Regions from separate parts of the Ruegeria sp. SCP11 genome, predicted to be linked through region 4. Evidence: riboswitches for the same ligand, from Rfam matches in the RefSeq annotation. Region 4 holds a riboswitch; each other region holds the start of a gene.
The links. Region 4 has a riboswitch for cobalamin ahead of ABLN94_RS15575 (glutaredoxin domain-containing protein). Riboswitches for the same ligand answer to the same signal wherever they lie in the genome.

Region 1: it holds a riboswitch for cobalamin, as region 4 does, so the genes downstream of both, ABLN94_RS19590 (hypothetical protein) here and ABLN94_RS15575 (glutaredoxin domain-containing protein) in region 4, are expected to answer to the same signal.
Region 2: it holds a riboswitch for cobalamin, as region 4 does, so the genes downstream of both, ABLN94_RS22715 (energy-coupling factor ABC transporter permease) here and ABLN94_RS15575 (glutaredoxin domain-containing protein) in region 4, are expected to answer to the same signal.
Region 3: it holds a riboswitch for cobalamin, as region 4 does, so the genes downstream of both, ABLN94_RS00325 (DUF1636 domain-containing protein) here and ABLN94_RS15575 (glutaredoxin domain-containing protein) in region 4, are expected to answer to the same signal.

Annotation. Positions count from the first base shown of each region.
Region 1 is NZ_JBDZYG010000014.1:120,056-124,216, forward strand. It holds gene ABLN94_RS19575 (bifunctional 2',3'-cyclic-nucleotide 2'-phosphodiesterase/3'-nucleotidase) at 1-995, shown strand, start outside; RNA gene ffs (signal recognition particle sRNA small type) at 1,034-1,132, shown strand; gene ABLN94_RS19585 (alpha/beta hydrolase family protein) at 1,172-2,029, opposite strand; cobalamin riboswitch at 2,164-2,383, shown strand; gene ABLN94_RS19590 (hypothetical protein) at 2,467-2,874, shown strand; gene ABLN94_RS19595 (protein-tyrosine phosphatase family protein) at 2,876-3,235, opposite strand; gene ABLN94_RS19600 (DNA polymerase III subunit gamma/tau) at 3,502-4,161, shown strand, end outside.
Region 2 is NZ_JBDZYG010000021.1:34,460-38,620, reverse strand. It holds gene ABLN94_RS22725 (hypothetical protein) at 179-451, shown strand; gene ABLN94_RS22720 (L,D-transpeptidase) at 494-1,156, opposite strand; cobalamin riboswitch at 1,372-1,584, shown strand; gene ABLN94_RS22715 (energy-coupling factor ABC transporter permease) at 1,661-2,344, shown strand; gene ABLN94_RS22710 (transglutaminase-like cysteine peptidase) at 2,450-3,058, opposite strand; gene ABLN94_RS22705 (MerR family DNA-binding protein) at 3,422-3,841, opposite strand; gene ABLN94_RS22700 (hypothetical protein) at 3,987-4,161, shown strand, end outside.
Region 3 is NZ_JBDZYG010000001.1:66,337-70,497, reverse strand. It holds gene ABLN94_RS00335 (NAD(P)-dependent oxidoreductase) at 1-377, opposite strand, end outside; gene ABLN94_RS00330 (LysR substrate-binding domain-containing protein) at 480-1,364, shown strand; cobalamin riboswitch at 1,437-1,646, shown strand; gene ABLN94_RS00325 (DUF1636 domain-containing protein) at 1,740-2,120, shown strand; gene cobW (cobalamin biosynthesis protein CobW) at 2,117-3,172, shown strand; gene cobN (cobaltochelatase subunit CobN) at 3,176-4,161, shown strand, end outside.
Region 4 is NZ_JBDZYG010000009.1:189,646-193,806, reverse strand. It holds gene ABLN94_RS15590 (metal ABC transporter permease) at 1-579, opposite strand, end outside; gene ABLN94_RS15585 (metal ABC transporter ATP-binding protein) at 572-1,330, opposite strand; gene ABLN94_RS15580 (hypothetical protein) at 1,330-1,467, opposite strand; cobalamin riboswitch at 1,680-1,891, opposite strand; cobalamin riboswitch at 2,027-2,209, shown strand; gene ABLN94_RS15575 (glutaredoxin domain-containing protein) at 2,291-2,512, shown strand; gene nrdI (class Ib ribonucleoside-diphosphate reductase assembly flavoprotein NrdI) at 2,509-2,985, shown strand; gene ABLN94_RS15565 (AraC family transcriptional regulator ligand-binding domain-containing protein) at 2,921-3,346, shown strand; gene ABLN94_RS15560 (hypothetical protein) at 3,632-3,892, shown strand.

The sequences.
Region 1 (4,161 bases), on a different contig from region 4:
ATGGAAAATGGACGGTGCAGGATCACAAGACCGAATTGCGATCCGTCTGTCCTGCGATAGCAGGCGAACCGCCGATCCCAATCCCAGAAGACCTAAAGCTGGCGAACCTTTTCTCTGCAGCGCATTCGGAAACGCGCCGCCGCGCAGCGCAACCCGTAGGCCATAGCGATTTTCCTCTCCACAGCTATTTCAGCTTCTGCGTGCCTGACCGGGGTCTTACCTTAGCCGCGGCGGCCCAAGCGGCGGCCCTGCGCCCTTATCTGCGCGGGACACCCCTTGCCGAATTGCCCATTCTGTCTGCATCCGCGCCCGCAAAGTTCGGAGGTCGCGCAGGCCCCAGACATTACACCGATGTCCCTTCTGGTCAGCTGTGCCTGCGTCACGTCAACGATCTATATGTGTTCCCTAACGAATTGCAGGCCGTGGTAGTGACCGCCGAGCAGGTCGTTGATTGGCTGGAAATGTCCGCAGGCGTTTATAACCAGATCACGCCTGGGCACAAATCCGAACTGATCCCTTCTAACCGTGCAGGGCATAATTTTGATGTATTGCTTGGGCTTACCTACCAGGTTGACCTGTCACAGCCTCCCCGTTTTGAGGCCAGTGGAGACTTGACCGACCCTGCACATCGACGCATTCTTGATATCCGGTTCGACGGCCGCCCGCTGATCCCGGGCCAGCGCTTTGTTGTTGCGCTGAACAATTACCGTGCCAATGGCGGCGGCCACTTCCCCTTTGTCGAACAGGCAGAGCCCATAGCTCTACCCGTACTGCCGATCCAGCGCCTATTGTTGGATTACCTGTCTGGCACCTTGCCGCAAGACCCGCTGCAACACGCTGCTCGCCCCTTTCACCTGACATCTCTGCCCGGCGCAACTGCGCTGCTGCGCACCGGCCCCATGGCCCGACCACATCTGGAAGAGTTGGCAGAATACAACCCGCATGTGATCGGAGAAGACGATGAAGGCTTTCTGCTGATCCGATTGACGTTCTGACGGGTTGTCTTTTCTCTGGCCATTCCCTATATCGGCCTTGAGAGGTTGGCGCGGGCGAGCGCCTCGCCAACCTGGTCAGGTCCGGAAGGAAGCAGCCACAACGAGCCCCGCTTGGGTCGATGTCCAACCTCTCACTTCATTCCACCCCAAAATACGCATTCAACAGTCGACTATGTTCAGTCGATTAACCGTGGCCAGACGGCTGCGCTGCGACGGGCGAAGGCACCGATATGACCAACTTCGGGCAGGCCAAACTCAGACGGAGACAACAGATGGCGGCGTGCGTTCGCTCCATACAGATCGGCCAGACGCCAAACCGCTTTCTGCGGCACAAGATCGTCATCCTCAAAGGCGAACAGATCCACGGGCGTATCAGTCTGCGCCCAACGCGCTTTGGGAAGGGTCACGCCAACTTGAGGCAGATAGTTGCGCGGCGCGGTGCACCAACTGCGCCACTGCCAATAGACACTGGCAGGCAAGTCCGCCCCGAACCCCAACGCCTTCCCCGGCAAATAGCCCAGAGCTTTGACGGCCAAGGGTGCATGGCCGTACCAGAACAACAAAGCCAACGCTCTATAGGGCCAAGGGTGATCCGACACTGTAACCGGGCCGGAACAGACACAGATCATACGGTCGATCTGATCGATATCAGGTTGCACTGGCCCCAGCATACCGCCGACGGAATGACCGATGCTCCACTGCCGCACATTGGGGAATCTCCGCCGCATTTCGGTTCGTGCGGCGGGCATGTCGATTAAAGCCCAATCTGCCATCGTAGCCTGCGCCTGTTTCAATGACCCTCTCAGAGAATGGCCAAAGTCGCGATAGTCATATGTCAGGCAGGCCATGCCTCTTTCGGCGGCCATCCAACGAGCGAAATGTTGGTAATAGTCCCGCGGCACGCCGGTCGCGCTGTGGAGAACCACAGCGGTTCGTGGCTTGCCTACCGGCAGATACAACCGGGCCGCCAATTGGGTGTCACCGGAAGGAAAATGAAAATCCTCGGTCAGTACGGCTTGCGCAGCGTCCAGCATATTACCCTCAATCTGAACTGATTAGTTCACTCGCCTAATCGGCATTTTTTGCCCCGGCGAGTCAATCCCGTTTCAAAATGACCACGCGTCCACTTCGCCACACCAACTGGCGCTTGACACCGGCCACCCGCACCCGCTAGCGATTGCGTGATGGTTCTCGTCCCCGTTACCGGGGCGGGATGAAAAGGGAACACGGTGCGGTCCTGACCGGGAAATCGGAATGGACCAAAGCCGAGACTGCCCCCGCAACTGTAAGCGGTGAGCAATGCCGAAACACCACTGGCCGCAAGGCTGGGAAGGTCGGCAAAGCGACGACCCGCAAGTCAGGAGACCTGCCATCGAACCAAAACCGAAACTCGGGCGGGGTGTCCGGGCAGGTCGTCAGCACGCTGTCACACCTGATCCACGCCCCCCGTCCTACGCGCGGAGGGCGCAATATGATGTGGAAGACAAAGACGCACCAATTCACTGCAACCGTGTGTCAGCGGACGGGCAGATCCTGCCCGGCTCTGGCCCAGATGGCACGCGCGGTCGTGCAGGCGATGGAGGTCGCCGTCCCCGCGACGACCCCTGATTTTGAGATCGATGGCAACAGCGAACTGACCTATTGCGGGCAGGGCTGCACCGCGCGCTTCCGGGCAGAAAAAGATCAGATTCGGATCTTTTGCGGCACCAGCGCAGACACCTCGATTGAGGCGCTCGACAATTACGCGGATATGCTGTTCGGCCTCGACTTTACCATGCGACCCGCTGGTATGTTGCCGACCCCACCCTGCGCCATGCTTGAGGTTTCGGCCCTTGCACCGCAGCCGGCAAAACAATTGGATCGACAAGTGGGGCTCTGATCTAGCGATCCTGCAGAGGACGCGCGGCCCATTCCAACTGGCCATCGGTTTCGACAGCGCAGGGCCGCACCGAGCGCAGGCGTTCTAGCGCCGCGTCGGGATGTTCATCGTGTTCGACCATGAGGCGCAGAACGATCATCCCCGACCGCCCGCAACCACCGCGGCAATGCACCAGCACTTTGCCCGCGCGAGTAAGGATATTAGCCGCGGATGCACTGACCTCGGTCCAGGCTTTATCAATTGCAGGGGGAGGAGCGCCAAAATCCTCAACCGGCAAATGCGCCCAGCCAATCGCATCTCTGCAAAGATCGGCTCCGAACTTGCCCGCACCTTCTTGCAGCATCTCGACCTCGGTGGTCATGGAAATTACCAAATCCGGCTGCCAGTTTCGAACCGCATCTAGATCTTTAACATAGTCGCCACCTCGCCCTGGCAACGGCGATAGGCCAACGGTTCCGTTGCCCACCTGTATAGAGTGTATTGCGAACTGGCCCACAGAAGTTCCTCCTCCGGCGGTTTTAAGACGGGCAATCTGCCGTGCAAACCGAAAATCGCCCACGGCGGCTGTGGACGTGGGCGGCGGGGGCCTCTACGCTGCATTCCTGAACCGAATCCGACAGAGCAGATATGAACGACACGCCAAGCCCCGCCTATCAGGTTCTTGCCCGCAAATACCGCCCCGAAACCTTTGCCGACCTCGTCGGTCAGGACGCGATGGTACGCACGTTGAAAAACGCGTTCGAGGCTGACCGGATCGCACAGGCCTTCATCATGACCGGCATTCGTGGCACCGGCAAAACCACCACGGCGCGGATCATCGCCAAGGGCATGAACTGCATCGGCCCCGATGGCGAGGGCAAGCCGACAACCGAGCCATGCGGCAAATGCGAACACTGCGTGGCCATCATGGAAGGCCGCCATGTCGACGTGATGGAGATGGACGCCGCGAGCCGGACCGGCGTGAACGATATCCGCGAGATTATCGACAGCGTCCGCTATCGCGCGGCAAGCGCCCGCTATAAGATTTACATCATCGACGAGGTTCACATGCTCTCGACCAGTGCGTTCAACGCGCTGCTCAAGACGCTTGAGGAACCGCCCGAGCACGTGAAGTTCATCTTCGCTACGACCGAGATTCGCAAAGTGCCCGTGACGGTCCTTTCCCGATGTCAGCGGTTCGACCTGCGCCGGATCGAACCAGAGGACATGATTGGCCTGCTCAACAAGATCGCGGCTGCGGAAAACGCACAGATCGCCGATGACGCGCTGGCGCTGATCACCCGTGCG
Region 2 (4,161 bases), on a different contig from region 4:
AAGAATCTCTATGGTCCTTTGTAAATAGTTCCTACAGTAACTAGAGCTTCAATACCTTTTTCAATTTTTTTTTCAATCCGGTTCGTTGCCCGCGATATTGATGCTTCATTCCTTCTTGCGGGCTGGCCGCGTGAATGCAATCTAGTCGCAGAAGACGTAAAAAATTTGGAACAGGTCAATGCAGAAACGGATCGCAATTACCATCACGTTAGTCTCGATTACTGCCGGTTGCTCAGCCCAGTTCACAGGGGGCAAAAGCAAAGCATTCGAACCAGGTAACCTGCCAGATTCTGTCGTTGCACTGGCAGGGCCGGGGCAGGATCTGGCTACGGCACGCCTTTTACCAGATGACAATTGCTTCTGGTATGAGCACAGCGGACCTGTCGAGACGACATTGGTACCATTGCGCGCGACGAATGGCGCTCCGATCTGCGCCGCGCGCGACGCCTGATAAAAAAAGAGGGCAGCGACGTCCACCTACGCTGCCCAAAATTTATGAGCGGGCTGTGACGCTATCTTCGGCCGAGTATAAGTATGCGGTCGAGCCGATTTTTACATGTGGGTAGAGATCATTGATATGGGCCATGATCATTCTAACACATCCAGAACTTGCGCGACCACCGATGCTTCTGGGCTGAGGTGTACCGTGGATTCTGAGATAAGTATCTCGATCCCCAACGTATAGATAAAGGGCTCGAGAGCCGAGAGCATTACTTGGCCCGGGTTCCATGCCATCCCGAAATTCCGCGTATTCGGGGTTGCGCTCGATCATTGAAGCCGTTGGTGTCCAATGTGGCCACTCGACCTTGCGCCGGATAGCATAGGTACCGGGCTCGTAAAGGTTCCCACGCGCGATCGCTACGCCATAGCGCATTGCTGTCCCGCCTTCCTCGATATGGTAAAGATAGCGCGCGACGGCATCGACATGGATGTCACCAGGAACCAAACCATCATTTGCTACGACACGTCGTGGTAAAAAACGGTCATGAACGCCCCATGGATTTGAGGTCGCTGGATCGTAATCAAATGGCGTGACCTGGCTGTCCCAATAGGTCTTTTGCGACGAGGTTGGCCATGTTTTGGCGATCAATGGACTGGCCGCAGACGCGGAGAACAGCGCAGTGGTTGATTGAATGAAATGGCGCCTTGTCAGCATAGATCTCGTCCTGGTTCACAAGTTTAATGTATTTGCATCGCATTTTCGCGATCAAATTCGAGTCTTAAAGCCTCTAGCAGCTAGAGCTTCAAGAGGTTTCAGGTAACACTTGGTTTACCTAGTCGACCATGTCGCCGGTTGCGTGAACCCTACTTCGGTCGAGTCTACTTCGGACTAGGTCGCAAAGACAATTGACAGAAACGAAGCCGCCATTGTAGCGGTGAATTGTTTTCGGTTCCTGATGGCGGAAGCCAAAAGGATTAAAAGGGAATACGGTTCGGTGTTTTTAACGGCGCCAATTCCGTAACTGCCCCCGCAACTGTGAGCGGAGAGCGATGCCAAGACACCACTGGTTCGTAATGGAACCGGGAAGGTTGGCGGAGCGAGCACCCGCGAGTCAGGAGACCTGCCGTAAAACGCCGGGCTATGCCCAGACTGTATCTGTCGGCCTTACGGCCGATTCAACCTGACAAGCCGCCGGGTGAGGCGGTAGGGAGAAATAAAATGCACATCGAACCGGGCATCGTGAATGGTGCCAAAATCGCGCTTTCCTATGTTACCGCCGCAGGCGCGGCTACTTACGCAGCGAAAGAAACGTTTCCCACATTGCGTGCGAATGGACCTGCATCTTTTGTCATGCGCTCGGTGCTCGCCACCGTTGGTGTCTTCCTTTTCTTTGAAGTCCTGCCACACTTCCCGGTTGGTGTCTCTGAAGTCCACTTCATTCTGGGGTCGACGCTGTTCCTGCTTCTCGGTGCTGCACCCGCGGCTTTTGGATTGGCAGCCGGTCTGCTGATTCAAGGGGTGTTTTTTGCCCCGTTCGATCTTCCGCAGTACTTCATCAACCTAACCACTCTGCTGGTGCCGCTATTTGCGCTACAAGCATTGGCCAGCCGCATCATTGCACCCGGTACAGCATATGTTGACCTCAAATATGGCCAAGCTCTTGCCCTGAGTGCGATGTATCAGGGGGGAGTAGTCGCATGGGTTGCGTTCTGGGCTTTCTACGGCCAGGGATTTGGTGCTGAAACTATGGCGTCGGTTCTGTCCTTTGGCGGTGCCTATATGCTGGTAATAGTCATCGAGCCGATTGCTGATCTAGCAGTGCTTGCGGCAGCCAAGGCGATGCGCGGTTTGAACAGCACAGGTCTGGTGACTCCGCGCTTGTACAACGCTGCGGAAGCTTGACCAAAGTTTGAAGCGGTGCCCTAAACTGGGGTTGCCGCGAAACAACTGGTAGTCGCAGGACCAAAGCTTATTGTGGCGCGTCTCGAGGGCGCGCCACATTTGCTTTTAGCCGCTAAAAACCTGCACCCAACGGTCAGGGTGTAGTGGGTCCTGTATTCTTAGGAATAGATACCTAGTTTCTTTCCACGTTTTGATCCTGTTGGTAACATTGTCCAGAACCAAGTCGCCTTCACTCGAGCGATAGACAAGAACAGCATGGCCATTGCGATTGGTGTCCAAGACAGTCGCAATTAGTAGCTTCGTAGGATCCAAACCATTCTGCACAAGTTCAAACTTCTTTTGCAAAGCAAAGTCTTCGCAATCTCCTGACCCTTGCGTCGGCAATGTCCAGTATTCCTTTGTTCCATATTGGCTTTGATCCGAAACGGCGTGAATCCTCCGATTGACGCGCATGTTGATCGTTTTAACGATCTGCTTTTCCTGCGCCTCGGACAGTCCAGAACTACGAGTTTTCGCGCACGCCCAAGAGTAATCATTGCATAGTGATTTGGCCCCCGACGGCGCTTCAATCTTTCTATCAAGATCGATCAAGGGAAGCTCAGAGGCTTGCAATGCAGCGGCAGAGACAAAATAGCTGCATATAAAACAGACCATTGATAGATGACCCGACAGCTTTTTCGAAAACCTTCTCTGAACTAAAGTGGGATTTGTCATATCTGCCTTCCCCATGCTCGTTTCTCTAAGGTTCCGTAATTGCTAGTCCAAGAGTGCTCTATCGCAAGCCTTCATGTGTTTTGATGCATTGCAACAGCTTCCTAGCCTCTAGGGGCAAAGCGGCAAAAATTTGCAGATTCTATGGTATTTCTTACTTAGTTGACAGCATCAGAGCATCCACGCCATCACCGGTCCGGTATAGCTAACGGCGCGAACTAGAGGGTAAGCTGATCGCAATTCTTTCATTCAACAAAAATACAACAGAGATCGGCCGTCATCGCTGAGGGTTACGGAATACCGGGACAATAAAGCCGCTCCTCCACAAGCTGAGGTAGCCAGTTTCGGTTTTTCCGGGCGCTGCAATTAGTGGCCGCTAATGACATCTTTGACGACAGGTTCGTTGAGCAACGCCGTTAGCAGGGGGCATGATGCTGCTCCCTCAGTGCAAGTCTGCACAAATTCTGCCAATGCTTGCTCCAGCCGTTGGAGAGCGGCGATTTTTGACCTGACGTTTTCAAGGTGTCTTGTTGCGACGTCTTCGACGTCACGACAAGCTTGCTCGAGCGCTTTGGACAATTCGCGAAGTGCGCATGCATCCTGAATAGTAAAGCCAAGATCGCGGCAGCGTTTGATGAATCTAAGCTCGGATACTTCCCGTTCCGTGTAAGCGCGGCGCCCCGAGGCGGTTCGACCGGCTTTCTCGACTATGCCGTCCCGTTCGTAGTAGCGGATCGCCTCGACCGACAGGCCGGTCAATCTCGCCCCTTCGCCAATGGCAATCATGTGATGACCTTTCCCTTGAACCTGTAGCCACTACAGGATGCAATTTGTCTGTCATGATGTCGAATTTCGCAAACCGCACGAAGCAAAAATCGAAGAAGCCGAACCGGCTTCCGCTCGAGATCGTCAAAGTTGGAGAAAGCTGACTATGAGTAAATTTGTAGGGGCGAGTTTTCTTGGATCGTTTACCGCATTTGGCGTTGCGACCTGCTGCATCTTGCCGATGGCATTGATTTTACTTGGCTTGGGAGGGAGCTGGTTGGCCGTATTTGGCAAGATCGCCGCCGCGAGTTATTGCGGGCTTGGCGGTTCGACGGCTCTGC
Region 3 (4,161 bases), on a different contig from region 4:
GTAGCCGCCCGATGGCACCCCCCGGATACGGGGCAGTCGACCGCCGCGCCTCCGCGTTCGATAACCATGGCACCAAGGCGTTTGGCTTCAGCTTCGTCAGTGGTCGACATCTCCATCCAGATTTTGCCCGGTCCGACCTCGGGCAACATCTCTTGCATCACCGCGTCCGAAGCTGCGGGTGACGGCAGACAGGTGATGACCGCGTTGCAATCCCGCATCATCTGTGCCGGGCTTTCAGCGGCCTTAGCGCCTTGGGCCACGAACTCGGCCAACAGATCAGGATTCAGATCATGAACCGTCAGATCAACTCCGTTGCGCAACAGCGAGCACGAGAGTTTGCCGCCAACATTCCCCAAACCGATAAATCCGACTTTCATATTTCCCTCCTGACGGTCGCATTTTGGCCGAGTATCCTTGTTGCCTGCCGGAAACAAAAATGAATAATACGGCACGTAATGGTCAAAATAATTTGGTGATCAATGGACCGTCTGCCAAATCCCGCATGGTTGCGCAGCTTCGAATCCGCAGCTCGGCATCTGAACTTTACCACCACTGCGCGTGAGCTTGGCCTGACACAGACTGCCGTCTCTCTGCATATCCGCTCGCTTGAGGCTGAACTGGGGCAAAAACTGTTTACCCGGAACGCGCGTCGGCTGGAGCTTACCGAGTTGGGGCAGTCCTATTCTTTGACGGTGCGACGTGCATTGGCCGACATCGCTCTGTCCACCAACAGCCTGTTCGGCCCCGCTTCGCGCCAGACCTTGACGATCCGGGCGGCGATCTCAACGGCAACTTACTGGATAGCTGCGGAACTGCCTGATTTTACCGCGCAACACCCCGATATCCCCGTTCGTCTGATCTCGCACATCTGGAACGACAGTGTCGCCCCCGCTGATGTGGATGTGGAAATCCGGCTGGGTTATGGCGACTGGCCCGGTGTTCGAGCCGAGAAACTGACCGACGAATATCTTGTACCAGTATGTCGGGCTGATAACGGTTCAGCGGATCTGAGCGGCCTGCCGAAAAGCCCGCTCATCCACATCCTTGGATATGAGGACAACTGGACGCGGTATTTTCAGGCCAACGGTATCACAGCGACGCATCAGCCCCCTCAGCACTCGGTAGACACTTCGGTAGCCGCGCTGCAGCTTGTTATGGCAGGTGCGGGCTACGCGACGATGTTGGAGCGTTTCGCCAGAAACGCGATCCGGCAGGGTGCACCGCTAGACATCGCGGGCCCAGCGATTCCCTTTGCCCAATCGCATTACTTGATCAGCGCTCAAGGAGCCGCCCACCCGTCGGCGGCGGCGGGTTTATTTTGCGCCTGGCTGCGGGATCGGCTGGCCTCGGATGCCGCTGGTTGACACAACCTAGTCGCTTTTCTGATCTGAACGATTTCGTCTTACCCCTCGCGCTTGACAAGCCCCCTGCCCGTGCCGCATGTCCGGTGCGTTGGTGTCCATCACTTGATGGATGAAAAGGGAATGCGTCAACGGATCTTCCGCCAAACGCAGCCGCCCCCGCGACCGTGACCGGAGAGGGTGCCCAAAGCCACTGGCCCAAAAGGCCGGGAAGGCGGGACATCCGACAGAGGCCCGCCTCTGACATCCGCAAGCCGGGAGACCTGCCAGCACCCGAAGATGAATCCGGGCGGGGTGTTCCGGTGTCGGGTCCATGTCGCAACACGTGGCCCGCATGAAACCCCGTCCCCCGCAATGAGGATTTGGGGGATGAGAGACATGACCGTGACCGCACCAGTCGAGTTGCTGGTCTGTACCACGTGCCGCCGCGGCCTGCCCGTCGAGGACGACGCGCGACGGCCCGGCACCTTGCTTCACAAAGCGTTGGAACAAGCGGATCTGCCCGAGGGCATCACATTGAAAGCCGTGGAATGCCTGTCGAACTGTGATGAAGGCTGTTCCATCGTGCTGCGCGGTGGGCCGGATCGCTGGACCTTTGTCTACGAACACCTCAACGAAAACGACCATGTCGAAACCATTGTCGAAGGTGCCACCAAGTACCTCGCGACTGAGGACGGCTTGGTCAAATGGCGCGAGCGCCCCGAACATTTCCGCAAAAACTGTGCGGCCCGAATTCCCCCGATTGGAGCCCTGAAATGAGCAACCTCGAGAAACTCCCCGTCACTGTGATCACCGGCTTTCTGGGCTCGGGTAAAACCACTCTGGTCAAGCACCTGATGCAGAACCCGCAGGGCAAGCGTCTGGCCGTGGTGGTCAACGAATTTGGCGATGTGGGCGTCGATGGCGACATCCTGAAATCCTGCGCCATCCCGGATTGCCCGGCGGAAAACATCATGGAACTGGCGAACGGCTGCATCTGCTGCACCGTGGCCGATGATTTCATTCCGACCATCGAAGCACTGATGGCGCTGGAACCGCGCCCGGATCACATCCTGATCGAAACCTCCGGCCTCGCCCTGCCCAAGCCGCTGCTGAAAGCGTTCGACTGGCCGGATATCCGGTCGAAGATCACCGTGGATGGCGTGATCGCTCTGGCCGATGCCGAGGCCGTCGCCGCAGGTCGCTTCGCCCCGAATGTCGAGGCCGTGGACGCCCAGCGCCTGGCCGATGACTCGATCGACCACGAAACACCCCTGTCCGAGGTGTTCGAGGACCAGATCTCCTGCGCCGACATCATCCTGCTGACCAAGCCCGATCTGGCCGGTCCCGAAGGTGTGGCCAAAGCCAAGGAAGTCATCGCCGCCGAGGCCCCACGCCCCCTGCCCGTCGTGGAAGTGGCTGAAGGCGCCGTGGACGTGCGCGTCGTTCTGGGTCTGGAAGCCGCAGCCGAGGATGACATGGACGCCCGCCCGTCGCATCACGACGGCCACCACGACCACGAACATGACGATTTCGAAAGCATCATCGTTGAGCTGCCGGAACAGACTGACCCGGCTGACCTAGTTGCCAAAATCGAACGTCTGGCTAAAGAGCTGAACATCCTGCGCGTCAAAGGCTACGCGGCAGTTGCCGGCAAACCGATGCGCCTGCTGGTCCAGGCCGTAGGCGCTCGCGTCCGTCACCAGTACGACCGCCCTTGGGCATCCGGCGAAAAACGCCGCTCGCGTCTGGTGGTCATCGCCGAGCATGACGATATCAAAGAGGCCGAAATCCGTGATATCCTTGTTGGTGTGACCGAGGCTGCAGAGTAAGCCATGCATGTCGTCTTCCGCGAGAGCCACGGGTTAGAGGAAACAGAGACTCCAACCGATCTGGGCCAAAGCCCGGCGGATTTGGTGGTGCTGTCGTTCTCTGACAGCGACCTAGGCGCATTCGCGGCAGGCTGGCATCGCGGGGGCGGGTCCGAGGGTCGTATGCCAACGATGCGGCTGGCTAACCTGACGGCGTTGAAACACCCGCTGTCCGTCGACACCTATGTCGAACAGACGCTAGAGGGGGCCAAGGGTATTTTGATCCGCTTAATCGGTGGGGTGCCCTATTGGTCCTATGGCTTGCAGCAGGTTCTGACGTTGGCACAGGCCAAGGGCATCGCTTTGGCCGTACTACCAGCCGACGGGCGCGAGGACACGCGGCTGGACGACTACTCTACCCTGCCCGTCTCGACGCTGCGCCGACTGACGCATCTATGCGATACCGGCGGCGAAGTTGCAGCGCAGGCCGCTTTGGCACAGATGGCGCTGGCGGCCGGTCTTTACGCCGGGCCGGTGATGGGAGCCAAAACCCTCCCAGAGTACGGCGCTTGGTGCCCTGATCGTGGCGTTATTCCGGTCGACACGGCGTTTTCTGATGACGCAAAACGCATTCTGGTTACGTTCTACCGCGCCTATCTGACTTCTGCCGACACCGCCCCGGTCGCCGCGCTGATCAGAAGCCTGCGCGCCCGAGGACTCGAGGCCATTGGCATATTCGCCCCGTCCCTGAAAGCTCCAGCCGCCGCCGACTGGCTACGCGAGCATGTTGCAGCGCTAGCCCCGTCGGCCATCATCAACGCCACTTCGTTTTCGGGCAAAGGCGCGTCGGGCATCTCGCCGCTGGACGCCGCCAATGTGCCGGTGTTTCAGGTCGCCCTCGCAACCTCGCGCCGCAAGGCCTGGACCGAGGCGGAACGCGGCCTCTCGCCCGCCGACCTGGCGATGCATGTGGTTCTGCCCGAAGTGGATGGGCGCATATCAGCGGGCGT
Region 4 (4,161 bases):
CAGCAGGTTCAGGACCAGCAGCAGCATGAACCCTTGATCGACCAGCCAAGGGCGGCGCGTCTGGGTTTCAAAAAACACCGGATCGCAAGTGCTGACGATCAAGGGCCGCAGGAGGAAGGCAAAGGCTACCAACGTTACCGTGGCAACTCCGGCCACAAGCAACAACGAGGCATCATCGATCCCGAGGATCGAGCCAAAAAGGAAGCTCTTCAGCGGAACGGCAGAGCCCGCAGCCGACAGAATGAAGATCCCCACCGCCAGTGCGATCAGGTAAAGCGAGGCGAGACTTGCATCGCTGCGCAGGATGGTTCGGCGCGCCAAAAATGCCGTCAAAATGGCGACGCCGACGCCAGCGATCAGCCCGCCAACCAGCAGCGACATAACCGACAGACCTGCGGTGACAAAGCCGATGACGATACCGGGCGTGATCGCATGAGCCATCGCCTCACCCGCCAGCGACAGGCGGCGCAGCACAAGGAATGCACCTACTGGTGCGACCGAGGCCGACAGAACCGTAGTCACCACGAAGGCGCGGCGCATGAAGGCAAAGCTCCACATTTCAGTGAGGAGGTCATACATGCGCGTTCTCCGCTGGGGATGGGTTGCTCCGGAACATCCAAGAGGCTTGGCTCTCGGACAGATATCCCTGCGCGACCAGCCGGTCCGGGGTCAGGACGTCATTCACCTGACCATGGGCTGCTTCCTGTCCACCCAACAGCAGGGCGTGGCTACAATGATCCAGAACCGACGACAGATCATGCACCACCAGCACCACGGCGCGGCCTTCGTCTCGCCACCGACGGATGATTGACAGCAGATGCGCCTCGGTACTTTGGTCCACAGCGGCAAAGGGCTCGTCCAGCAGGATCAGAGGGGCGTCCTGCATGATCACGCGCGCGAACAAAGCGCGCTGAAGTTGACCGCCCGACAGCATGTGCAACGGACGATCGGCAATATCCAGCACCCCGGCCTCGTCCAGTGCTGCCGTCATCCGCTCGCGCGCGGCGCTGTCCAGCCCGGAGCGGTAGCCAAAGCCGCGCCACGCACCCATTGCGGCAAGGTCGCGTACGCGGATCGGAAAGCGTCTGTCGAACTCAGTCATCTGCGCCAAGTAGCCAACTTCAGCGGGGCGGCCCTTGGGCCAGTTCAAACTGCCAGATAGTGGGTCCATCAGCCCCAGCAGCATTTTGACAAAGGTGCTTTTGCCCGACCCATTGGCCCCCAGAACGGCCAGAGTCGTGCCAGCATCGATATCCATGGACAGACGACGGAACAACGTCAGGTCGGTGTATCCAAGGCTCAGATCGCGGATTTGCAGAACAGCCGACATCAAATCACCGCGTAGATCATAAGCCACAACAGCGCAGACAGGGCCAGAGCGCCCGCAACCAGCACCGGTATGCTGAATTCCGTCAAACAGCGACCCCGCTGCGACCCGGCGTCCAGATCGGTTGCGCGCCGGTTCATCGGGTTTCCCCTGCGACTAATACGGACAGGTGATCGATTGGCTTTAATAAGGCGACAATGACCCCACGAGTTATACAGGGCCGGGCTTCAAGTTTCTGCAATGGCACAAGCATCGCCTCCTCCATTCGGACGAGGGGAAAGCGAGTGCAAGGCTTTGGACGGCGGAGGCCGTTTTAAACATTGTCATCTCCCTCTGGGACACCCCGCCCAGGTTCATTCATAGTCGGATGGCAGGTCTCCTGACTTGCGGGTCGACGCTGTCCCGATCCTTCCCAGGCGTTTGCCCAGTGGACGATCTCGGGTCGCTCACCGCCTACAGTTGCGGGGGCAGTCACGGATTTGGCCTTTGCAACAGGGCCGCACCGTATTCCCTTTTATCCCGTCCCGCAGGTTGCGGTTGGGAACCATCGCGGGCGACAAAACACAAACCGGGTTGATTCGACAAGAGCGTGCCTTAAGTTTTGGCCCTTTACTGCGCTAGACGTGTATCCTGGAAAAAAGAAAACAGCGCCATACTTACACAGCATATCAACAATTCAATTTCTCAAACCACAATATGATGTTGCTTCTGTTTTTCGGTTCCTGTCGAAAGCTAAGAGGGAAACCGGTGAAACGCCGGCGCTGCCTCCGCAACTGCAAGCGGAGAGTTCGGCTGAATACGCCACTGAAAGCGTGCTTTTGGGAAGGCCAGTTTGAACGATTATCCGCAAGCCAGGAGACCTGCCGCAGGCAAGAATGATAACCGCGAACGGAGGGTTCGGGGTGTACTTAGGGCTCATTTCGCCCGTGGCGTCCTCGGCTTTGATTAAAAGGATAGAGGGCAATGAGCATTACCGTATATTCCAAACCCGCTTGCGTACAATGCACCGGGACTACCCGCGCGCTGGATGCAAAAGGCATCATCTATGACGTCGTAGAACTGACCGAGGATCACAGCGCCATGATCCACCTGACCGAGCTCAGTTATCGTCAGGCACCTGTGTTTGTTGCCGACAGTGATCATTGGTCGGGCTTCCTTTCCGACATGATTGCCCAACTGGCCTGACCTATGACAGCGCCGATCTCGGCGCTGGTCTGTTCTCATTGAAATCGGGACACACCCACCGCCTTGTGACGCGGCTGGGCCTGCCGTTCTTACGCATTCCGATGAAAACTGACCGGCTGCCACACACCGCAGACCGATTTGAACTGATCTGCCCGACCTATGCCGATGGCGAAGGCCGTGGCGCAGTGCCCAAACAAGTCATCCGGTTTCTGAACGACCCGACCAAGCGCGCGGAATCGAGGGGGGTGATCGGCACGGGTAATCGCAATTTCGGTGTGACCCATGCTTTGGCCGGTCGCATCACCGCCCAGAAATGCAACGTGCCGCTGCTCTATTCCTTCGAATTGGCCGGCGCCAACACCGACATCGCCCGCGTTCGCGCAGGGCTTGAAAAACTAGGAGACATCTATGCTCGACAGCAGCGTAAACGAGCAGGACTATCACGCGCTGAACGCGATGCTGAACCTCTATGATGGTGAGGGGAAGATCTGCTTTGATGCCGACCGCATGGCCGCGGTGTCCGAGATGTCGACTATTGATTCGGTGCCGTCTGTGCGCCGTGGCAACGATGAAAGCCACTCGATTGGTCGGGGGCAGATGATCAAACCCAAACTGATCGAGCTTCGGCGTAGACCAAGCGAAAGACTTGAGGCCTGGTTCGATTGCCCAATCACTTGGAATGCGCCACGTGCTAGCCTTGTCTTTGACAAAGCCGATTTGAAGGCACCGTTATCCAGCCACAACTGCGAATTTCAGGCAATGCTGGACGTTGCGCCTGAGGCCGATTTGAACAAGGCCGAGAAGACTACATCGTTGGCCGACCAAGTGCGCTGACACCTGCGCCGCGCGCTGACCGCCGGCCGTCCAAGGATGCACAGTATCGCGCGTGAGATGGCCGTCAGTGAACGCTCCTTGCAGCGGCACCTCAAGGGCGAAGGTTACAGCTTCAAATCTCTTCTTTCCGACACCTGGCATCAGTTGGCACGGGAGTATCCGGCTGCGCCGGACTTCGTCATCAGTTAGGTTGCATTTTTGCTTGGGCGGGCCACGGCGTGATCAGCTTCGCGGTTGACCCTGGGGGGCATTCAAACAGAGCCTGGTCGCGGTCTTGAACCAGAATTGCAGCAACAATTCGGGCAGTTGATCAAAGACTACCCGGGCATCTGGAAGACCATCTCGCAAGGCGCAGCAACTTATTGCTGGGCCTCGACAACGCCCGATCTTCGCGGCAAGACCGGCCTGTATTTGGAAGGCCGCCATGTCGCCGAACCAACAACCGGCGATCCGTTGCAAGGGGGACATTCGGACTACGCGTATGACAAAATGAGTGCCAAAAAGCTTTGGGACATATCCATCGAGGTGTTGGGCACACAGTTCTGATCGCTAACTGATATCGGTTGTCGGCTGGCTATATGGGCCTCCAGCCACTCCACCAGTTCTTTTCTACACGGTTGGCAGGCGATCTTGCGAGTAGAGGTCTGAAAGTCGACCTTGGAGTAACCGAACCGTATTTTCGTTCGAGCACGTTTTTCTGGAACTGCCTGTAATCCGCGGTGATTGGCTGATTTGCGGGAGAAACTTGTATGGACTCTAGTGCATTCAGTGCAAAGATTGGGCTACGGGTTTGTATCTCCGTAAAGAGAGTTTTT